4 regions of the Streptomyces sp. NPDC059255 genome follow, and region 2 is predicted to be linked to each of the others. Evidence: riboswitches for the same ligand, from Rfam matches in the RefSeq annotation. Region 2 holds a riboswitch; each other region holds the start of a gene.
The links. Region 2 has a riboswitch for cyclic di-AMP ahead of ACFXKG_RS26310 (transglycosylase family protein). Riboswitches for the same ligand answer to the same signal wherever they lie in the genome.
Positions count from the first base shown of each region.

Region 1: linked by a shared signal. The riboswitch ahead of ACFXKG_RS22535 (transglycosylase SLT domain-containing protein) and the one ahead of ACFXKG_RS26310 (transglycosylase family protein) in region 2 are both predicted to bind cyclic di-AMP.
Region 3: linked by a shared signal. The riboswitch ahead of ACFXKG_RS36620 (M23 family metallopeptidase) and the one ahead of ACFXKG_RS26310 (transglycosylase family protein) in region 2 are both predicted to bind cyclic di-AMP.
Region 4: linked by a shared signal. The riboswitch ahead of ACFXKG_RS37820 (peptidoglycan DD-metalloendopeptidase family protein) and the one ahead of ACFXKG_RS26310 (transglycosylase family protein) in region 2 are both predicted to bind cyclic di-AMP.

Region 1 is NZ_JBHYZP010000019.1:99,674-105,105, reverse strand. It holds gene ACFXKG_RS22545 (hypothetical protein) at 1-323, shown strand, start outside; gene ACFXKG_RS22540 (amino acid permease) at 534-1,934, shown strand; gene ACFXKG_RS22535 (transglycosylase SLT domain-containing protein) at 2,097-2,864, opposite strand; cyclic di-AMP (ydaO/yuaA leader) riboswitch at 2,869-3,032, opposite strand; gene ACFXKG_RS22530 (enolase C-terminal domain-like protein) at 3,541-4,869, opposite strand; gene ACFXKG_RS22525 (gluconate:H+ symporter) at 4,962-5,432, opposite strand, start outside.
Region 2 is NZ_JBHYZP010000025.1:108,354-113,785, reverse strand. It holds gene ACFXKG_RS26315 (transglycosylase family protein) at 10-858, shown strand; cyclic di-AMP (ydaO/yuaA leader) riboswitch at 1,777-1,949, shown strand; gene ACFXKG_RS26310 (transglycosylase family protein) at 1,957-2,709, shown strand; gene eno (phosphopyruvate hydratase) at 2,931-4,226, shown strand; gene ACFXKG_RS26300 (septum formation initiator family protein) at 4,443-4,916, shown strand; gene ACFXKG_RS26295 (DUF501 domain-containing protein) at 5,066-5,432, shown strand, end outside.
Region 3 is NZ_JBHYZP010000047.1:47,718-53,149, reverse strand. It holds gene ACFXKG_RS36625 (GntR family transcriptional regulator) at 167-862, opposite strand; gene ACFXKG_RS36620 (M23 family metallopeptidase) at 1,082-1,876, opposite strand; cyclic di-AMP (ydaO/yuaA leader) riboswitch at 1,889-2,050, opposite strand; gene ACFXKG_RS36615 (M16 family metallopeptidase) at 2,259-3,641, opposite strand; gene ACFXKG_RS36610 (M16 family metallopeptidase) at 3,659-5,026, opposite strand; gene ACFXKG_RS36605 (DNA topoisomerase (ATP-hydrolyzing) subunit A) at 5,253-5,432, shown strand, end outside.
Region 4 is NZ_JBHYZP010000052.1:27,257-32,688, forward strand. It holds gene dxs (1-deoxy-D-xylulose-5-phosphate synthase) at 1-35, shown strand, start outside; gene ACFXKG_RS37800 (aspartate aminotransferase family protein) at 32-1,441, shown strand; gene ACFXKG_RS37805 (helix-turn-helix domain-containing protein) at 1,533-2,180, shown strand; gene ACFXKG_RS37810 (DUF6126 family protein) at 2,216-2,407, shown strand; gene ACFXKG_RS37815 (tyrosine-protein phosphatase) at 2,499-3,311, opposite strand; cyclic di-AMP (ydaO/yuaA leader) riboswitch at 3,751-3,917, shown strand; gene ACFXKG_RS37820 (peptidoglycan DD-metalloendopeptidase family protein) at 3,922-4,929, shown strand; gene ACFXKG_RS37825 (SGNH/GDSL hydrolase family protein) at 5,111-5,432, shown strand, end outside.

The sequences.
Region 1 (5,432 bases), on a different contig from region 2:
TCGGCCTGGGCGTCTTCCCCCGCTGGGGCACCCGCACGCTCGCCATGCCGGCGACCGCTGCCCGGGTCGGCGACCGTCCGGGGAGCGGGCCCGCCAACGGCCATGTGCAGATCAGGCTGACGATCGCGCCCGGCCGCCCCGAGGAGCTCAGGAGCCGGATAGCGGACGAGCTCTTCGCGGCGGCGGAGAAGCACCTGGAGCCGATCGCCGCCCGCCGCCCGGTCGGCTTCCAGCTCACGATCACCGAGTTCGACGCCTCGGTCACCCGGACCGGCGGCAGCATCGCCGGCTCCCCGACCCACCGGCCACCGCTCGACGCGTAGGCCCGGGCCGGCGCGCCGGCCCGGGCGGCCCTTTCCAGCTCCGTGCGGCCCCGTCCGCCGCCGCACCCGGTGGCGGACGGGAGCCAGGGGCGGGCGCGCCGGTCGTCGCGTCCGGAAACGTTTTGCCTGGACGGGGGGCGTCCGGGGAGACTGCGAGGACCGCACCACCGCGTCCCCTCACCGGCCCCGAAAGCAGTCTGAGCCCTCCCCATGCACGACCGACTCACCTCCCGCCCCACCGCCACACCCGCCGCCGAATCCGCCGAACCGCTGGCCGGCGGGCTCAAGCAGCGCCATCTCACCATGCTCGGGCTCGGGGGCGTCATCGGCGCCGGGCTCTTCGTCGGTTCCGGCGCGGGGATCGCGCTGGCCGGACCCGGGATCGTCGTCTCGTACCTGATCGCGGGCGCGCTCGCGATGTGCGTGATGCGGATGCTGGGCGAGATGTCGACGGCCATGCCCGCGTCGGGCTCGTTCTCCGTGCACGCCGAGCGCGCGCTCGGCCGGTGGGCGGGTTTCAGCGTCGGCTGGCTGTACTGGTTCCTGCTCGTCGTCGTGCTCGCCGTGGAGGCGACGGGGGCGGCGCAGATCGCGAACGGCTGGCTGCCCTCCGTACCGCAGTGGGCGTGGGTCCTGGTCTTCATGGTCGTCTTCACCGGTGCGAACCTCGCCGCCGTGAAGAACTTCGGCGAGTTCGAGTTCTACTTCGCGGCCCTGAAGGTCTTCGCGATCGTCGCGTTCCTGGTCCTCGGGCTCCTCGCGGTCCTCGGTGTCCTGCCCGACACCCGCCCGGCCGGTCTCGCCAACCTCACCGGGCAGGGCGGCTTCCTCCCCAACGGCTGGCAGGGTGTGACCTCCGGGGTGCTCGCCGTGATCTTCGCCTTCGGCGGTCTGGAGGTCGTCACGATCGCGGCGGCCGAGTCCGACGACCCGGTGCGCTCGGTGGCCCGCGCGGTGCGCAGCGCGGTCTACCGGATCCTGTTCTTCTACGTCGGCTCGATGGCGGTCATCGTGGCCGTGCTGCCCTGGACGGCACAGAAGGCGGGGCTCAGCCCGTACGTCACGGTCCTCGACGCGATCGGTATCCCGTCGGCCGGGCAGATCATGAACATCGTGGTGTTCGTGGCGCTGCTCTCGGCGCTCAACGCCAACCTGTACGGCTCCTCCCGGATGGTCTTCTCCCTGGCCGAGCGGGGCGAGGCGCCGAAGGCCCTGCTGAAGGTGAGCGGGTCGGGCGTGCCCCGGCGGGCGGTGCTGGCGTCGGTGGCGTTCGGGTTCGTCTCCGTCCTGCTCAATCTGAAGTGGCCCGACTCGGTCTTCCTGTACATGCTCAACGCGGTCGGCGCGGTGCTGCTCTTCGTCTGGGCGATGATCGCCGTCTCGCAGCTGCGGCTGCGCCCGCGCGTCGAGCGGGAGGCGCCGGAGCGCCTGGTCCTGCGGATGTGGCTGTTCCCCGGCCTGACGTGGGTGACGCTCGCCGCGATGGCGGCGGTGTTCGTGCTGATGCTGCTCGACGACGCGGCCCGCCCGCAGCTCCTCTGGTCCCTGGGCGCGACGGCGCTCGTGCTGGCGGTGGCGGGGGTACGGGAGCTACGCGCGCGGCGTTCGTGACGCGTACGACACGTGTGACACGTAGGACACGTGTGACACGTAGACGCGTGTGACACGTAGACGCGTGTGACGGGTACGCGAACGGGCCCCGTCCCCGTCGTCCTGAGACGGCGGGGCCGGGGCCCGGTGCGTTCGTCACCCGTCGGGCGACGCGGGTCCGGTCTAGTAGGGACCGTTCACGTTGTCGATCGAGCCGTACCGGTCGGCGGCGTAGTTGCACGCGGCCGTGATGTTGGCGACCGGGTCGTAGGCGTCCATCGCCGTACCGGGCACGTGGTACGCCTGGAACGTCGGGGCGATGACCTGGAGCAGCCCCTTGGACGGAACGCCGTTCTGGGCGTTGATGTCCCAGTTGTTGATGGCGTTCGGGTTGCCCGAGGACTCACGCATGATGTTGCGGTGGATGCCCTCGTAGCTGCCGGGGATCCCGTGCTGGGCCATGACGTCCAGCGCCTCGCGGATCCAGCCGTCCAGGTTGTCGGTGTACGTCTTCGCGACGGCCGGCTCGACCGAGCCGCTCCCGGCGGACTCCGTACTCGTCTCCGCGGCGGTGGTCGCCGGGGCGGCGGCCTTCTTCCCGTTGACGGTCAGCTTGAGGCCGGGGTGCACGAGCGACGGGTTGGCGCCGACGGCGCTCCGGTTGTCCTCGTAGAGCTTCTGCCAGCCGCCGCTGACGGAGTGGGCCTGTGCGATCTTCGACAGGGAGTCGCCCTCGACCACGACATAGGTCGTGGCGGTGGTCTTCGGCGTGGCGGCGGGAGCCTCCGCGGCCTTGGCCGCACGGACGTGTTCCACCGTCGCGGGCGCCGCCTGGGCGGTGGCCGCGGTGACCAGCGGAATCGCGAGAGCGGCGCCCCCGGTGCCGACCGCGACGAGGCGACGGGCGATCGAGCCGGTTCTGGGACGGCGGTGCTTGGCGTTTCTGGGCACGACGAATTCCTCTCCGTCGCCTGCGAGGTGAGCTGTCGGGTTCGGGCTGGAGATGCCCGGCCGTACGGCGGTGCGTACGGCTTCACCCCGAGCCGTTCCGGAAATCCGGACCGGCGACTTACCTGGGTCCCCCGCTCCTGCCTTGTGACGGATAGGTGTGTGGGTCTCCGGACAGCGGCAGGATTGGGCGTTCCATCCGGATGGACGAGAACGTAAGCGAGATATCAGGACGGCACAAGTTCCGAATTTTCGGGTCAATCACCCTTTCGGAGGCGTCCCGGGAACTCAACTTTCCTCTCCTGGGAGAGAAAGCGTCCACCTCGCTCCGCCCGCCCGCCGAGGCAGAGGTGACACAGGTCACGAACGTAACGGAATAATCGGACAGGCAAAAGGCGTCAGAGGCTACAAGTGCCCCTAACGCCACCTAACTTCACTTAACGGTAAATACCGACAAAACGCCCTTATCGGTCTCCGGCGGGCGAGAGGATCCATCGCCCTCCCACCCGACTCTCCGACAACTGGGAACACCCGGCGGGAATTGAACCGGAACCCCTTCGAATTCACCGGACGATTCATTCTTCTGACGGCCTGTCGCGCCATGGCACGCCATGGCGTGCCTTCGTACCGCATCCTCGTTCCGCCGTCGCAATAGGCGGGACATGAGTGCGGCAATGTCTCATCTCACCAAGCAGGGACGCTTGCTGTCGAACTCCCAGTCCCGTACCAGAAAACGCATCCCGGCGGCGTCGTCCCGGCCGGAGAGGTTCTTCTCCACGTACAGCTCATGGGCGGCGAGAAGCCGGTCCATGTCGAGTTCGACGCCGAGCCCCGGGGTGTCGTCGACGGCGACCTCGCCGGCGACGATGCGCGGGGGCTCCACGGTCAGCCGCTCCAGGCCCTCCTGCCAGATCCAGTGGGTGTCCAGGGCGTTGTACTCCCCGGGGGCGGCGGCCCCGCAGTGGGCCATCATCGCCAGCGAGATGTCGAAGTGGTTGTTGGAGTGGCAGCCCCACGTCAGCCCCGTCGCATGGCAGAGCTGGGCCACCCGCACCGACCCCTGCATGGTCCAGAAGTGCGGGTCGGCGAGCGGGATGGAGACCGACTGCAGCGCCATCGCGTGGGTGAGCTGGCGCCAGTCCGTCGCGACCATGTTGGTCGCGGTGGGCAGGCCGGTGGCCCGGCGGAACTCCGCCAGGATCTCCCGGCCCGAGAAGCCGTCCTCCGCTCCGCACGGGTCCTCGGCGTACGCGAGCGTGCCGACCAGGGGCCGGCACAGTTCGACCGCTTCCCGCAGCGACCAGGCGCCGTTGGGGTCGAGGGTGATCCGCGCCCCGGGGAAGCGTTCCTTCAGCGCGCGTACGGCCTTGACCTCCTCCGCCCCCGGCAGGACACCGCCCTTGAGCTTGAAGTCCCGGAAGCCGTACCGCTCGTACGTCGCCTCCGCCTGCCGGACGATCGACTCCGGGGTCAGCGCCTCCTCGCGCCGGACGCGGTACCACTCGACGTCCGCGCCGGGTTCCCGGACGTACTCCAGGTCGGTCCTGCCGGGGTCGCCGACGTAGAAGAGGTAGCCGAGGACCCGTACCGCGTCACGCTGTTTGCCGTCCCCGAGCAGCGCGGCCACCGGCACCTCCAGGTGCTGGCCCAGCAGGTCGAGGAGCGCCGATTCGACGGCCGTCACGGCGTGCACCGTGGTGCGCAGGTCGAAGGTCTGCTCCCCGCGCCCACCCGCGTCACGGCCGCCGAACCGCTCCCCCAGGGCCCGCAGCACCCGCTTGTGGTCGCCCAACCGGCTTCCGACGACGAGAGGTTGGGCCTCGCGCAGCGTACGGGTGATGCGCTCGCCACCCGGCACCTCGCCCACGCCGGTCCGGCCCTCGGAGTCCTGGACGACCAGGACGTTGCGGGTGAAGTACGGGGCGTGTGCGCCGGAGAGGTTGAGTGCCATGGAGTCACGGCCTGCCACCGGATACACGGAGAAGCCGGTGACGACGGGCTGGCTCATGAGGCGAGTCCTTCCAGGATCCTGATGGTGCGGGGCGGTTCCGAGAACGCGGGGGGGGCAGGCGGCAGAGGGCAGAAAGCAGATGTCAGATGTCAGATGTTGAGGATCTCCAGGACACGTTCCAGGAGGAGCACACCACCGAGTCCGAGGACGGAGAGCACGGTCGTATAGGTGGTGCGCGCCTTGATCGCCTCGATGACCGACAGGTTGAAGTACTCCTTGAACATCCAGAAACCCGGGTCGTTGACGTGCGAGAAGGCGATCGAGCCGCAGGAGACGGCCAGCACCATGACCTCGGGCGGCACCCCGCTGCCCGCGAGCAGCGGCAGCACCACGCCGGACGCCGTGACGACGGCGACCGTCGCCGAGCCCAGGGCGACCCTGAGGATCACCGCCACGAGCCAGGCGAGGACGACCGGTGAGATGGACCAGCCGTCGGTGACGTCCTTGATGTAGTCCGATATGCCGCCGTCGACGAGGACCTGCTTGAAGGCCCCGCCGGCCCCGATCACCAGCAGGATCATCGCCATCGCCTGCGCCGCCCCCCGGCACGAGGCACTGAC
Region 2 (5,432 bases):
GGCAACCGCATGTCCGGGAACGGCCGACACCGTCGACCTCGTCAGGCCCCAGCTCTTCTCGTCGCCGCCGGGGTGGCCGGATCCGCGATCGCGATCCCGTTGCTCGGAGCCGGCGCCGCCAGCGCGGCGGACTCCTCGACCTGGGACCGCGTGGCGGGGTGCGAGAGCGGCGGCACGTGGAGCGCGAACCTCGCCAACGGGTACTACGGCGGGCTCCAGATGTCCCAGGAGACCTGGGACGAGTTCGGGGGCGGGGACTACGCCGAACGCCCCGACCTGGCCAGCCGCTCGCAGCAGATAGCCGTGGCCGAGAAGGTCTTCGAGGCCCAGGGGGCGCAGGCGTGGTCCAGCTGCGCCGCCGTCTCCGGGCTGACGGAGGCGGTCGGCGGTGCGGTCGGCGGCATCGTGGAGGGGGTGACGGGGGGCGGCAAGAGCACCGATCCGTCCGGTACCCCGTCGGGCAGCCCTTCCGGGGACGCCTATCCGTCCGGTGACGCCGTGACGGACCCGGATGCCGACGCGGACGCGGACGGCAAGACCTCCCCGGACCCCAGCACCAGCCCGAGCCCGGGTGCCACCGGCTCCGCGGCCGGTACGGACGACGCCGAGGGCAAGGGCAAGGACGAGGCGTCCAAGGGCAAGCACCGCGGCCAGGCGGCCGACGAGAACGCCTCGCCGGGCACCGCGGACAAGGAGCGCGCCTCGGGCAGCCGTGCCTCCCGCGGGGCGGGCGGAGCCCGTGACGGGGCCGGGCTCACGGACGGTGTGGAGCGCGAGGTCGAGAAGGTCGTCACCGCGGTCGGCGGCCACCTCTCCCTGGCGAGCGGCGGGCAGAAGGTCGTCGGCGGCTGGGTCTGAGCAGCCGGCAGCAAGACCTGGGAAGCCGCGCCTCCACGACGGAGGCGCGGCTTCCGCGTTCCCGGAGCCGTCCCGGAGCCGCCGCCGAGTCCGTCGCGGAGCCGCCGCCGAGCCCGTCGCCCGTCGGGCGCCCACCGGGCGCGGCCGCGCGGCTTCCCGGCCGCCGTACGCCCGGCTCACCGGTCCCGGCGGTGCGGCGGCCCCACCGTGCCCGCGCCGGGCCGTAGCGCCCCGTTGCGGCGCCCCGCCGCAGGGCCGGGCGTTGAGTGACGCCAGAGCCGGAGCGGGCGACCAAGGTGAGCGGGCCCGGCCCCCGGGTGCCACGGCGGAACGGGTGACTCCGTGACCGGAACGAGAGGCTCCGCGAACCGGACCCAGAGGTTCCAGTGCCGGAACGGGTGAGTCCGGCGCCTGGCCCGCGACCGGAACGTATGACTCCGTGACCGGAACGTATGACTCCGCGGCCGGAGTACGTGACTCCGCGACCGGAGTCGGCGGCCGGGTCGAGCGGTTCGCGAACCGGAGCGCCCCGCTCCAGCGCCGGAGCGGGGGAGTCCGGAACCGGTGCGGGCGAGTGCCGTTGAACGGCGCCCCGTTGACGTCTTTTCCGCTGCGTCCGTCCTGGCCAGGGCCTCCGATCTCCGCCCGGAACGCGGGCAGTTAGCGACTGTATGTCCACTTCTGCGCAAGTGAGACAAGGGTCTCTTTGCCGCAACTCGGGCTCTTCGCCTCGCCGGTTGATCGAATCCGGTCCTCACCTGCAGAAACGTATTGTCCCTCGGAGGAGGTAAGGGCGTTATTTCCTGGATGTGACCCTTTGAACAACCGGCAGGGCTGTGATTACGGTCTGAACCGCTCGCACCGCGGGCCTCGTCGACCGTCACGCCGAATCCTGCCGTCGGTCGGGGGGAGTAATCGTCGCTTCGAGCGCCGAAGGCAGGAGCGGGGGACCCATAGGTTTGCGCCGGGCCCGGCCGTCGAGAGACGGCCGGCGGCCGGCTAGGGGTGAAGCCGCGTGTGCGAACACGCGGCCGGGCAACTCATTGGCCCGAACCCGACAGCTCACCTCGTAGGCGTCGGTGAGGAGATGTGTTCATGCTGCTGCGTTCCAGCAAGGCCAAGCACCGCCGCCCGTCCATGGCCGTCCGCTACGCCACCCTCGCCGGGATCACCGGCGCGGCCGTCGCGGCCCCGCTGATCGGTGCCACCGCCGCCTCCGCCGCCACCGCCTCCGAGTGGGACCGGGTCGCCCAGTGCGAATCCGGGGGCAACTGGTCGATCAACACGGGCAACGGCTTCTACGGCGGCCTGCAGTTCACGCCCTCCACCTGGGCCACGTACGGCGGTACCGCCTACGCCCCCCGCGCCGACCAGGCCTCCAAGTCCCAGCAGATAGCCGTCGCCGAGAAGGTCCTCGCGGGCCAGGGCAAGGGTGCCTGGCCGAGCTGTGGCGTGGGCCTCTCGGGCGCCGCGTACAACGGCGGCTCGGGCTCCGGTTCCGGCTCCGGTTCCGGTTCGGGCTCCAACTCCTCCAGCTCCGGCTCCGGTTCCGCCGGCTCGGCCTCCGGCAGCTCCAGCAGCTCCGGTACGCAGAAGTCCGCCCCGACCCGGCAGGCACAGCCGCAGCAGTCGACCCGTGACGAGGCGCAGCCGGCCTCGCGCGGCCAGAGCCGCCCGTTCACGATCAAGAAGGGGGACGGCGAGTACAAGGTCAAGTCCGGCGACACCCTCTCCAAGATCGCCACCGCCCACAAGGTCAAGGGCGGCTGGAAGAAGGTCTTCGACCTGAACAAGGACATCGTCCGTGACGCGGACGTCATCTACCCGGGTCAGCAGCTCCACCTGCGCTGACCCCTTCTCCCCGGCCCGGCGCGTCACCCCCGTACGCGCCGGGCCGGGCCCCGTTCCCGCCGCTGCCCGCCATCCGGTCCCGCTACCGGCGGGTAGCGGCGGTCCGTGCGAGCGGGAGCGTCTTAGGGGGCGGGCACCGGCTGGCCGATGACCCGGAGCCGGTTAGGCTCATGTCGCAAGGCCAAGAGACCCTGCACCCACGCGTCACATCCCAGAAGGAGATGCTCGTGCCGTCCATCGACGTCGTCGTAGCCCGGGAAATCCTTGACTCGCGAGGCAACCCCACGGTCGAGGTCGAGGTCGGCCTCGACGACGGCAGTACGGGTCGTGCTGCTGTCCCCTCCGGTGCCTCCACCGGTGCGTTCGAGGCCGTCGAACTCCGCGACGGAGACGCCGGCCGCTACCTGGGCAAGGGTGTCGAGAAGGCCGTCCTCGCCGTCATCGAGCAGCTCGGCCCGGAGCTGGTCGGGTACGACGCCACCGAGCAGCGCCTCATCGACCAGGCGATGATCGACCTGGACGCCACCGAGAACAAGGGCTCGCTGGGCGCCAACGCCATCCTCGGTGTCTCGCTCGCCGTCGCACACGCCGCCTCCGAGGCGTCCGACCTCCCGCTCTTCCGCTACCTGGGCGGCCCGAACGCGCACCTGCTGCCCGTTCCGATGATGAACATCCTGAACGGCGGCTCGCACGCCGATTCGAATGTCGACATCCAGGAATTCATGATCGCCCCGATCGGCGCGGAGTCCTTCTCCGAGGCGCTGCGCTGGGGCGCCGAGGTCTACCACACGCTCAAGAAGGTCCTGAAGCAGAAGGGCCTCTCCACCGGCCTCGGCGACGAGGGCGGCTTCGCGCCCAACCTGGAGTCCAACCGCGCCGCGCTCGACCTCATCCTTGAGGCGATCAAGGAGGCCGGTTACGTCCCCGGCCGCGACATCGCGCTCGCGCTCGACGTCGCCGCGTCCGAGTTCTACAAGGACGGCAGCTACGAGTTCGAGGGCAAGTCGCGCTCGGCCGCCGAGATGACCGAGTACTACGAGGAGCTGGTCGACGCCTACCCGCTCGTCTCCATCGAGGACCCGCTCTTCGAGGACGACTGGGCCGGCTGGAAGGTCATCACCGACAAGCTGGGCTCCAAGGTCCAGATCGTCGGCGACGACCTCTTCGTCACCAACCCGGAGCGCCTCGCCCGCGGCATCGAGGAGGGCTCGGCCAACGCCCTGCTGGTCAAGGTCAACCAGATCGGCTCGCTGACCGAGACGCTGGACGCCGTCGAGCTGGCCCAGCGCAACGGCTTCAAGTGCATGATGTCGCACCGCTCCGGTGAGACCGAGGACGTCACGATCGCCGACCTCGCGGTGGCCGTGAACTGCGGTCAGATCAAGACCGGCGCCCCGGCCCGCTCGGACCGCGTCGCCAAGTACAACCAGCTGCTGCGCATCGAGGAGATCCTCGACGACGCGGCGGTGTACGCGGGCCGCAGCGCGTTCCCGCGGTTTCGCTCTGCGAACAATTAAGAGGATGCGCTCTGCGAACGGCTAAGAGGATGCGCTCCGCGAACGGCTAAGAGGATGCGCTCCGCGAACAGTTAAGAGGATGCGTTCCTCCAACGGCTGAGGGGGCGCGTAACCCGGTCCGTACGACGGGCGCTCATCCGCCCGTCGTACGGACGTCCCCGGCCGCGGTCCCGTACCGTGTCCGGGGACGTTCGTACATGACAGGGGAGGCGGGCCATGGCCGGGAACCGGGACCGGTTCTCCACCTCGACCAGGCTGCGGTTGCTCGGTGAGCAGACCGCGGCGAGGGTCTACCGCTCGCAGAACCGCAGGCAGGACCGCCGCTCCCGGCTCACGGGACGCGCGGCCTTCCTCGCGCTGGTCGTCTGCACCCTGGTGGTGGCGCTCGCGTATCCGATGCGGGAGTACGTGTCGCAGCGGAACGAGATCGCCGAGCAGGAGCGGCTGAGCCAGGAGGCGCAGCGGCGCGTGGCGGAGCTGCGCGACGAGAAGGCGCGGCTCCAGGACGACGCGTACGTCGAGCGGCTGGCCCGCGAGCATCTGCACTACCTGCGGCCGGGGGAGACGGGCTTCACCGTCATCGACCCGGAGGCGGCGCGGGAACGGCGCGAGGACGAGGGTGCGGCGGACCGCCCCTGGTACTCGAACGTCCTGGACGGGGTGGACGAGGCGGACCGCCCCGGCACGTAGGTACGTATGTACGCGCACGGACGCACCCGTACATACGTGTTACGTGTACGGACGCACCCCGCCCGGCTCACCCCGCCCTGTTCATCCCACCCCGCGCCTCACCCCCACCCCCGCACGACATGAATCCGGAACGGCAGAACCAGGCAGGCATGAAGACGCCCCCTCCGCAGACCGCACGCACCGAGCCCACCGAGGCGGACGTCGCCGCTTTCAAGGAGCAGCTCGGCCGACCGCCGCGCGGGCTGCGCGCCATCGCGCACCGCTGCCCCTGCGGGCAGCCGGACGTGGTCGAGACCGCCCCGCGGCTCCCCGACGGCACCCCCTTCCCGACGACGTACTACCTGACGTGCCCGCGCGCGGCCTCGGCCATCGGCACGCTGGAGGCGAACGGCGTCATGAAGGAGATGACCGAGCGCCTCGCGACCGACCCCGAGCTGGCCGCCGCGTACCGTGCGGCGCACGAGGACTACCTCGCGCGGCGCGACGCCATCGAGGTGCTGGAGGGCTTCCCCAGCG
Region 3 (5,432 bases), on a different contig from region 2:
GGGCCGCCTATTCGGCCGCCCCACCGCTCCGTCTTTTGGTCCGTCTTTCGGTGCAGTCTTTCGGCGCCACATATTTCGGTGCGGCGTCTTTTCGTACGGGCGGCTGCGCGCGGGCAGCAGAAAATAGGCCGCACCTATTTCTTTCTCTTTGTATACGGCGCGATTGTTAATGCCGTGCGCTCGCGATGTTTACGGCATGTTGCGAAGCCCTCACCTTTTCCCGGTCGCGCCCCCGGTCGGGACGGCGCAGCCGGTGCACCACCACGGTGCGCTCCGTGTGCAGGGTGGTGAGCGCCCGCGCGCGTTCGCCGTCGCCGCGCGCCACCGCGTCCACGATCGCGCCGTGCTCCGCCCAGGACTCCACCGGGTGACTGGGCTGCTCGACCACGTACATCCAGGCGATCTTGTGGCGCAGCTGGGTGAGCAGCGAGGTGAGCGCGGGGCTGCCGGACGCCTGGGCGAGCGTCTCGTGGAACCAGGCGCCCAGCGCGCGCAGATCCTCGCCCTGGCCCCTGCGGGCCCGCTCCTGGCCCAGTCTGACCAGGCCGCGGAGGACCTTGAGGTGGGCCTCCGTGCGGCGCTGGGCGGCGCGCGCCGCTCCCAGCGGCTCCAGCAGCAGCCGTACCTCCAGCAGGTCCGCGGCCTCCTGCTCCGTGGGTTCGGCCACACACGCGCCGACATGGCGGCGCGTGGTCACGAAGCCTTCCGACTCCAGCGTGCGCAGCGCCTCGCGCACCGGGACGCGGGAGACGCCGTAGCGCCGCGCGAGCTGCTCCTCGGTGAGCCGGCTGCCCCGCTCGAACAGTCCGGAGACGATGTCGTCGCGAATAGCCGTGCATACCGAATGCGCCGGAATGCGCATGTCCGAACCTCCGCCTTAATCCGCGCGAAACGCTGCCGATTGACGCCTGTTCCGTGACTCTATTGCAACCAACGCGAATTTCCGATGGGTGCCCGGAATCCATGGATATCTTTTGGCCAGCGCGGAGGCGGAGAGCCGCACGCGGGAGGGACCGGGAGCGACGGAGGGACGTGTGCGGACGGGCCCGGAGAGGTACGCGAGAGGGGGGACGGAAAGCGGTCAGACCCCGACGCCGTGCGCGCGCAGGTAGGCGACCGGGTCCATGTCGGAGCCGTAGTCGGCGCTCGTCCTGGCCTCGAAGTGGAGGTGCGGCCCCGTGACGTTGCCGGTGGCGCCCGAGAGCCCGATCCGCTCGCCCGCGGCGACGCTCTGGCCGACGGAGACGCCGATCGAGGAGAGGTGGCCGTACTGGGTGTAGGTGCCGTCCGCCATCCTGAGGACGATGTTGTTGCCGTACGAGCCGCCCCAGCCGGCCTCGACGACGGTGCCCGTGCCGACCGCCACGACCGGCGTGCCGGACGCGGCGCGGAAGTCGACGCCCGAGTGGCTGCCGGAGGACCAGAGGGAGCCGCCGGTGTGGTAACCGGTGGTGACGTAGGAGCCGGCGACGGGGAGCTGGAAGGTGTTCAGCCGCTTGCGCTCCTCGGCCCGTGCGGCACGCTCCCGCTCCTCGCGCAGCTCCTTCGCGCGGGCCTCCGCCTTGCGCTCCGCCTCGGCCTTGGCGGCGGCGCGCGCCTTGGCCTCGGCCTTCAGCCGCTCGGCCTTCTCGGCTGCGTGGCGCTGGGCCTCGGCCTGGTCGTCGACCGCGCCGGCGACGGCGTCGCCGATGGCGATGACCTGGGTCAGGCCGGTCTCCGAGACCGCCTCGGCGCCGGTGCCCGCGGCGAGGGCCGGGGAGGCGAGGGAGCCGATGACGCCGGTCGCGGTCAGCGTCGCGAACCCGGCGGCGCTCGCGCCCTTGCAGGTGATGCGGTTCGGGGCGCGGTGCTTCCCGGTGGCACGGGTGAACGCCATGGAGTGGCTGGTCCTTTCCTTCCCTCTCGCCTACCGGGTTAGCTGACGGGTTCGGAGCAGGAAGGTCTCCTACGGACCCCTCCGCGCGCGGTGTGCCCGCGAAGGCCGTCCGATTCACCCCAGGGACGTGGGTCCCCGGCTCCCCCGCTGCACCGGCTGCGGCACAGCATCTGACGGGGACTCGGCGATGGCTGCCCGGTGCCACGGATGCGGCGCAACGGCGAACAGCCGGACCGACGCTAAGCGGCCCGTCTTTCAATAACCAAACAGACAAGGTTTTTTGTAGCGCACACCACAGGGCAGACAGGCATTCTCTCCATCAAAGCGGACATAAAGCAGAACCCCGGCGACCTCGGTCGCCGGGGTTCCTTCACAAGACGAATCAGCCTGTGACAACCGTCACTTCACCGATTCCCAGAGCCTCGACCGGCTCCTTGATCTGCGCCGCGTCGCCGACCAGAACGGTGACGAGCCGGTCCACCGGGAAGGCGTTGACGACGGCGGCCGTCGCCTCGACCGTGCCCGTCTCGGCCAGCCGGGCGTAGAGCTGTGCCTGGAAGTCGTCCGGAAGGTGCTGCTCGACCTGGTCGGCGAGCGTGCCGGCGACGGAGGCGGCCGTCTCGTACTTGAGCGGCGCGACGCCCACCAGGTTCTGCACGGCCACGTCTCGTTCGGCGTCCGTGAGCCCCTCGGCGGCGAGGGTGCGCAGCACCGTCCAGAGGTCGTCGAGCGCCGGTCCTGTGGACGCGGTGTCCACGGAGCCGCTGATGGCGAGCATCGCGGCGCCCGTCGCCCCGTCCGGGGAGGACGGCGCCGAGGAGCGCAGCACCTGGCCGAAGGCGCGTACGCCGTAGGTGTAGCCCTTCTCCTCGCGCAGGACGCGGTCGAGCCGGGAGGTGAGCGTGCCGCCCAGGCAGTACGTGCCGAGCACCTGCGCGGGCCAGACACGGTCGTGCCGGTCGGCACCGATCCGGCCGATCAGGAGCTGCGTCTGGACGGCGCCGGGGCGGTCCACGATGACCACGCGGCCGGTGTCGTCGGCGGTGATCGCCGGTACGGGCCGGGGCGCCGCCGTGTCGCCCGTCCAGGCGCCGAGGGTGTCCGCGAGGATCCCGTCCAGGTCGACGCCCGCGAGGTCGCCGACGACGACCGCGGTGGCCGTGGCGGGGCGTACGTGCGCCTCGTAGAAGGCGCGGACGCCCGCGGCGTCGATGCGTGCCACGGTCTCCTCGGTGCCCTGGCGCGGCCGGGACATGCGCAGCGCGGCCGGGAACAGCTCCTTGGAGAGCTGCTTGGCGGCACGCCGGCCCGGGTTGGCGGTCTCGTGCGGGATCTCGTCGAGCCGGTTCCGTACGAGCCGTTCGACCTCGCTGTCGGCGAAGGCGGGGGCGCGCAGCGCCTCGGCGAGCAGACCGAGCGCCTTGAGCAGCCGGGAGACGGGGACCTCCAGGGAGACCCGCAGGCCCGGGTGGTCCGCGTGCGCGTCGAGGGTGGCGCCGCAGCGCTCCAGCTCGGCGGCGAACTCCTCGGCGCTGTGCTTGTCGGTGCCCTCGGAGAGCGCCCGCGCCATGATCGTGGCGATGCCGTCGAGTCCTTCGGGCTCGGCGTCCAGCGGGGCGTCGAGATTGATCTCGACGGCCACCACCTGCTGTCCCGGGCGGTCGCAGCGCAGCACCGTCAGCCCGTTGTCGAGCATGGCGCGCCCGGGGGCCGGGAAGGCCCAGGGCTTGGCCTCGCCCGCGGTCGGCCGCGGGTGGAACTCCATGGTCACGGCAGCGTCGGTCACTGGTCCGTCCCCTCGTGCTCGTCGGTCTCGGCGGTGTCGGCGGCGTCCGCCACGTCGTCGGGGGTGACCGGTTCGTACACCAGCACCGCCCGGTTGTCGGGGCGCAGTCGCGCCGCGGCGACGTCCCTGACCTCGTCCGCGGTGATGTCCAGGACGCGGTCGACGGCGCTCAGCGCGAGCTGGGGGTCGCCGAACAGGACGGCGAACCGGCACAGTTCGTCGGCGCGGCCCGCGACCGTGCCGAGCCGGTCCAGCCATTCGCGTTCGAGCTGGGCCTGGGCCCGCTCCATCTCCTCGGCGGTGGGGCCCTCGGCGGCGAACCGGGCCAGCTCCTCGTCGACGGCGGTCTCGATCTCCGGGACCTCGACGCCGCCGGACGTCTTCACGTCCAGCCAGCCGAGCGAGGGGGCGCCCGCCAGCCGCAGCAGCCCGAAGCCCGCGGCGACGGCGGTCTGGTCGCGCCGTACCAGCCGGTTGTGGAGGCGGGAGGACTCGCCGCCGCCGAGGACTGTGAGCGCCAGGTCGGCGGCGTCGCACGCGCGGTCGCCGTCGTGCGGCAGCCGGTAGGCGGCCATCAGCGCGCGGGCCGGGACCTCCTCCAGGATCTCCTCGCGCAGCTGCTCGCCGATGGTGTCGGGGAGGGTGCCGTCGCGCGGCGGCTGCTTGCCGTCGTGGGAGGGGATGGAGCCGAAGTACTTCTCGATCCAGGCGAGGGTGCGCTCGGGGTCGATGTCGCCGACGACGGAGAGCACCGCGTTGTTCGGCGCGTAGTTCGTACGGAAGAACGCGCGGGCGTCCTCCAGGGTGGCCGCGTCCAGGTCGGCCATCGAGCCGATCGGCGTGTGGTGGTACGGGTGGCCCTCGGGGTAGGAGAGCGCGGTCAGTCGTTCGAAGGCCGTACCGTATGGCACATTGTCGTACCGCTGGCGGCGCTCGTTCTTGACGACGTCCCGCTGGTTCTCCATGGACTCCTCGTCGAGCGCGGCGAGCAAGGAGCCCATCCGGTCGGCTTCCAGCCAGAGCGCCAGTTCGAGCTGGTGGGCGGGCATGGTCTCGAAGTAGTTGGTGCGCTCGAAGCTGGTGGTGCCGTTGAGGGAACCGCCGGCCCCCTGCACCAGCTCGAAGTGGCCGTTCCCGGACACCTGCGCCGAGCCCTGGAACATCAGGTGCTCGAAAAGGTGGGCAAGGCCGGTACGGCCCTTGACTTCGTGGCGCGAGCCGACGTCGTACCAGAGGCAGACCGCGGCGACCGGGGTCAGGTGGTCCTCGGAGAGCACCACGCGGAGGCCGTTGGCCAGGCGGTGCTCAGTCGCTGTCAGGCCGCCGGAGCCGGCCTGCGCTGTGGCCGTGTGACCCATGGGCATGTACGTCCCTTCGATCGCGATATGGAGAAGTCCTGCCACTGTATGCAAGCGTGCCGACACCTGGCGAAGTTCCCGTAACAGGTCCGGGATCTGGCACCCTTCCGACACGCGCCCCTTCCCGTCCCAACGACGGGTCGAGGTCGGCGTTGTCAGTGGCGCGGTCCACAATGGTCCGCGTCAGTTCCAGAAGTTGCCGTACAGAACTTGTGAAGGAGCCGCAGCCGCGATGGCCCGCCGCAGCACCAAGACCCCGCCGCCGGAGGACTTCGAGGAGAAGATCCTCGACATCGACGTGGTCGATGAAATGCAGGGCTCCTTCCTTGAGTACGCGTACTCGGTGATCTACTCCCGGGCCCTGCCCGACGCCCGGGACGGCATGAAGCCGGTACACCGCCGCATCGTGTAC
Region 4 (5,432 bases), on a different contig from region 2:
GCGCCGCCCTGACAGGCAAGGAGAGCGCGCGATGAACGGATCCCCCCAGCCGGCCCCGTCCAAGGGGTTCGACCTACCGGGGCTGCTCGCGGCGCGCGGCGCCGAGCGCTACGAACTGCACGCGAGACACCTCAACCACCAGCTCCCGCGCATGCTGCACACCATCGGCTTCGACCGGGTCTACGAACGCGCCGAGGGCGCCTACTTCTGGGACGCGGACGGCAACGACTACCTGGACATGCTCGCGGGCTTCGGCGTGATGGGCCTCGGCCGGCACCACCCCGTCGTACGCAAGGCGCTCCACGACGTCCTCGACGCCTCCCTCGCCGACCTCACCCGCTTCGACTGCCAGCCGCTGCCCGGCCTGCTCGCCGAGAAGCTCCTCGCGCACAGCCCGCACCTGGACCGGGTGTTCTTCGGCAACAGCGGTACGGAAGCCGTCGAGACGGCCCTGAAGTTCGCCCGGTACGCCACCGGGCGCCCCAGGATCCTCTACTGCGGCCACGCCTTCCACGGGCTGACCACCGGGTCGCTCTCCGTCAACGGCGAGGACGGCTTCCGGGACGGCTTCGCACCGCTGCTGCCCGACACCGCGATCGGCCTCGGCGACCTCGACGCGCTGGAGCGGGAGCTGGCCCGCGGCGACGTGGCCGGGTTCGTGGTGGAACCGATCCAGGGCAAGGGCGTCCACGCCGCGCCCCCCGGCTTTCTGCGCGCCGCCCAGGAACTGCTGCACCGCCACAAGGCGCTGCTCATCGCCGACGAGGTGCAGACCGGCCTCGGCAGGACCGGCGACTTCTACGCGTACCAGCACGAGGAGGGCGTGGAGCCGGACCTCGTCTGTGTCGCGAAGGCGCTCTCCGGCGGCTACGTGCCCGTCGGCGCGACCCTCGGCAAGGACTGGATCTTCAAGAAGGTCTACTCCTCGATGGACCGGGTCCTGGTCCACTCCGCGAGCTTCGGCTCCAACGCCCAGGCCATGGCGGCGGGGCTGGCCGTCCTCTCGGTGCTGGAGGACGAGGAGATCGTCGCGCGGGCACGCACCACCGGGGACCTGCTGCGGTCACGGCTGGCCGCGCTCGTGGACCGCTACGAGCTGCTGCACGACGTACGCGGCCGGGGCCTGATGATCGGCATCGAGTTCGGCCGGCCGGACTCGATCAAGCTGCGCGGGCGCTGGACGATGCTCCAGGCCGCCCGCAAGGGGCTCTTCGCCCAGATGGTCGTCGTACCGCTGCTGCAGAAGCACCGTATCCTCACCCAGGTCTCCGGCGACCACCTGGAAGTGATCAAACTGATTCCGCCGCTGATCATCGGGGAGCGGGAGGTCGACCGCTTCGTGTCCGCTTTCACCGCCGTGATGGACGACGCGCACGGCGGGGGCGGACTCATGTGGGACTTCGGCAGGACACTGGTGAAGCAGGCCGTCGCGAACCGTTAGACGGCTGCCGGCCTGGCCGATCCGCGTCGGGTATTTTTGCCTCCTGGGCAAGAAATTTGCCTGGGAGGAAAGTCCCTGGCGCAATGGACGCATGAGCACACCCTCCGCCGGAGAGGCGGCCGACGGGCTGCCCGACGGGCTGCCCGACCCGCTTTCCGATCATCTTCCCGACGTCGCGCCGCGCCTGCGTGAGCTGCGCCGTGGCCGCCGGCTCACCCTGGAGGCCGCCGCCCGGCGGGCCGGACTCTCCCCCGCCCATCTCTCCCGGCTGGAGACGGGGCACCGGCAGCCCTCGCTGCCCATGCTGCTCGGGCTGGCCCGGATCTACGGGACGACCGTCTCCGAGCTGCTCGGCGAGGTGCCGCCGGAGCGCGAGCCGATCGTCCGGGGCGGCCGGGCGGAACCCTTCGAGGCCGACGGCTGGACCTACCACCAGGCGGGCGGCCCCGGGCGCGCCATGCAGCCGCTGCGGCTGGAGGTGCCGTACGGGGCACAGGGCGACCTGGTCCGGGTGCACCCCGGCGAGGAGTGGCTGTACGTGCTCGACGGGCGGCTCAGGCTGAGCCTGGGCGACGCCGTGCATCTGCTCGCCCCCGGGGACAGCGCGCACTTCGACTCGCTCACCCCGCACCGCATCGCGGCGGCCGGATCCGAGGGGGCCGAGCTCCTCTTCGTCCACACCCTGCTCCAGAGCCCGGCCGCCGACCTGTGTGTCGGCGGCTCGGCTCCTCATGCCTGATCCCCATGTCCGACCTGCCGAGAGAGGTCCCATCCATGTCGGAGACAGAGCGCCCGGCGCCCGCCGAGGGCGGCCGGGAACAGGTGCCCCCGGGCCCGCGCGTCATGGACGAGGAGAAGAAGTTCCCGCGAGGACTGGTGATCCGGCTCTTCGCCTATCTGGTGGCCGGCCATCTCTTCGCGGGATTCCTCTACCTCCTCTTTCACGTCGGGGCCCAGGGGCGGTAGCGGCTTTCGGCCCAGGGGCTTTCGGCTTTCGGGCCAGGGGCAGTAGCGGCTTTCGGGCCGAAGGTGTTCGACGCCGTCTTCCGCCGTGGCGTCAGCCTTCGTCCAGGAGGCGGGCGCGCAGCCGTTCGCGGGTCTCGGGCGCGAGCCCGAGGCCGTCGGCGAGATAGCGGTCGGTGGAGCCCCAGGTCTTCCCGATGGCCTCGAAGGCGGCGTCGAGATAGGCAGCGCGGGCGTCGAAGAGCGGGCTGAGCAACTCCATCACCTCGCCGGACCTTCCGGCGGGCGACCGGTCGCTGCGGCGGAAGGCGTAGCGGCGGTGCGGATCGTTCGACTTGAGGTAGTCGGCCGTGATCGCCTCCGGCTCGACACCGACCGCGAGCAGCGACACGGCGACGGAGAGCCCGGCGCGGTCCTTGCCCGCCGCGCAGTGCAGCAGCGCGGGGACGCTGTCCTCGGCCAGCGCGTGCAGCAGCCGGCTGTGCTCGGCGGTGCGCTCCGTGATGATCGCGTGGTACGAGGCGGTCATCCGGGCCGCCGCTCTGCCGTCCGCGAGGAGCGAGCGGAGCTGGTCGAGGTCGCCGTCCCGGACCATCCGCCAGAACTGGGCGCCTTCGGCCGGGTCGGAGAGCGGGATGTTCACATGGCGCACGCCCGCGAGTTCGACATCCGCGCCGTCGAGCTTCACATCGGCGGAATTGCGGAAGTCGAAGATCGTGTGCAGACCGAGGGCGGAGAGAAAGGCGGAGTCGTCGGCGGTGGCGTGGGCGAGATGACCGCTGCGGTAGAGCACGCCGTACCGCACCCGGCGTCCGTCCACGGTCGGCAGGCCGCCGACATCACGGAAGTTGCGTACTCCGGACAGCTCGGGCTCGGTGGACGGGACCTGCGGCGACTGCTGCGTCACGCCTGCTCCTCCGTGTCTGCCGTCGGCGCTGCTCGCCGGCGGAGTCGGTCCCCGACCCTACGACATCGGCCGGTGTGCTCATCAGTGCGGCGGAGGGGCCGGGGAGTCCACGGACCATGACGGGACGAGTGGGGCGAAAGCGCCTAAACGGTGCACTGTCCGGATTGACCGATTCCGTATAACCTGCCCCGGTCGCGGGGGAGATGGGCTCCGGCTGGTGAGCAGGATCATATCCGTGACGTTCCGTGGTGACGGTGCGAAAGGGAAGGGCCACCTCGAAAGGGAATTGGAAGGCGGTCTCCACGCAGGGTGACGGGGGATCTTCGGTGCGGAGGCAAAGGTGCGTCACCGAGGGAAAAGGGTGGCTTGTTCCGGCCGTCCCACTCGCCTACGTTCACCCTCAATCCGAGCGGAACGCCGAATCCTGCCGCCGCCTCGGGGACACCATCCACCCATTCACGCGTGGCAGGAGCGGGGGACCCAGGTAGTACGCCGTTCCGATGTTCCGACGTCAGGGACGGCTCGGGGTGAAGTCGCGCACCACGCGCGGCCGGGCAGCTCCAGCCCGAACCCGACAGCTCACCTCGTAGGCGCCGGAGAGGAATTCGCCATGCCCGCGAAGGGTAAGCACCGCCGCCCCAAGACCAATCCGTTCTCCCGGGGCTTCATCGCCGCCGGCACGGGCGGCGCCGCCATCGCGCTGCCGCTCATCGGCGCCACCGGCGCGCACGCGGCACAGCAGGCCGCGCCCGCCACCGCCCCGCAGTCCGCCCCCGTCAGCGCCCCGCAGTCCGCGTCGGCCGCCGCGCCGCAGGGGGCGGCCGCCACGCACGTGAGCCGAACCGCCGGGACCACGGTGCGTACGTACGCGGTGGTCGCGGGCGACTACCTCTCCAAGATCGCCGAGGAGCAGCACGTCCGGGGCGGCTGGCAGCGGCTGTACGAGGACAACCGCCGCGCCGTCGGCGACGATCCCGGGCTGATCCACCCCGGCCTCAAGCTCACCATCAACGGCAAGACCCCGGCCGTCCGCTCGGAGGCTCCCACCAGGGCCTCGAAGTCGTCCCGGGTGGCCAAGCCCGCCGAGTCGACCGCGTCGGCGGAGTCGGCCAAGTCGTCGAAGGACTCCTCGTCGGACTCCTCGTCCGCCAAGCCCTCCACGGCCCGGAGCGAGGCGCCCGCCGCCGACTCCGCGGCGCAGAGCAGCGCGTCCGGCTTCACCCTGCCGGTCGACGGCATCGGGGTCGGCACCTCGTACCGCGCCGCCGGCGGAAGCTGGTCCAGTGGCTACCACACCGGTGTGGACTTCGTGGCCCCCTCGGGCACCACCGTGAAGGCGGTCGGCGCGGGCACCGTCGTCTCCGCGGGCAACGGCGGCGCGTACGGCAACCAGGTCGTCATCCGGCACGAGAACGGCATGTACTCCCAGTACGCCCACCTCTCCTCCCTCTCCGTCTCGGCCGGTCAGAGCGTCTCCACCGGCCAGCAGCTCGGCCTCTCCGGCGCCACCGGCAACGTGACCGGGCCGCACCTGCACTTCGAGATCCGGACGGGCCCGGACTACGGCTCGGACGTCGACCCGCTGGCGTTCCTCCGGCAGAACGGCGTCTCCATCTGATCCGTCCGGTCGCCCCGGACACAATTCCTCCGCCCTGCGGCCCGGCACCCTTGTGGTGCCGGGCCGCAGGGCTTTTCGCTATTCCCGCTTGAGGGAAAATTGACCGATGGCGTTTCTCACCCTGAGTCAACCCCCGCCTACGGTCGCGTAGGCCACATCGCCGGGAGGAAAATGTCCCGCTGTGGCAGACGATTCGAGAACAAGAAGAGACAAGACATTCGGGTCGTACGCGGCGATCGGTGACAGCTTCACCGAGGGTGTGGGAGATCCAGGCCCCGACGGGCTGTTCGTCGGCTGGGCGGACCGGCTCGCGGTCCTGCTCGCCGATCAGCTTCCGGTCTCCGGTGCGACGGCCGACCCCGTCCACGGCGACTTCCGCTACGCCAACCTCGCGGTACGCGGCCGGCTCCTCGACCAGGTCGTCGAGGAACAGATACCCCGCGCCCGGGAACTCGCCCCGGACCTGGTGACGTTCTGCGCGGGCGGCAACGACATCATCCGCC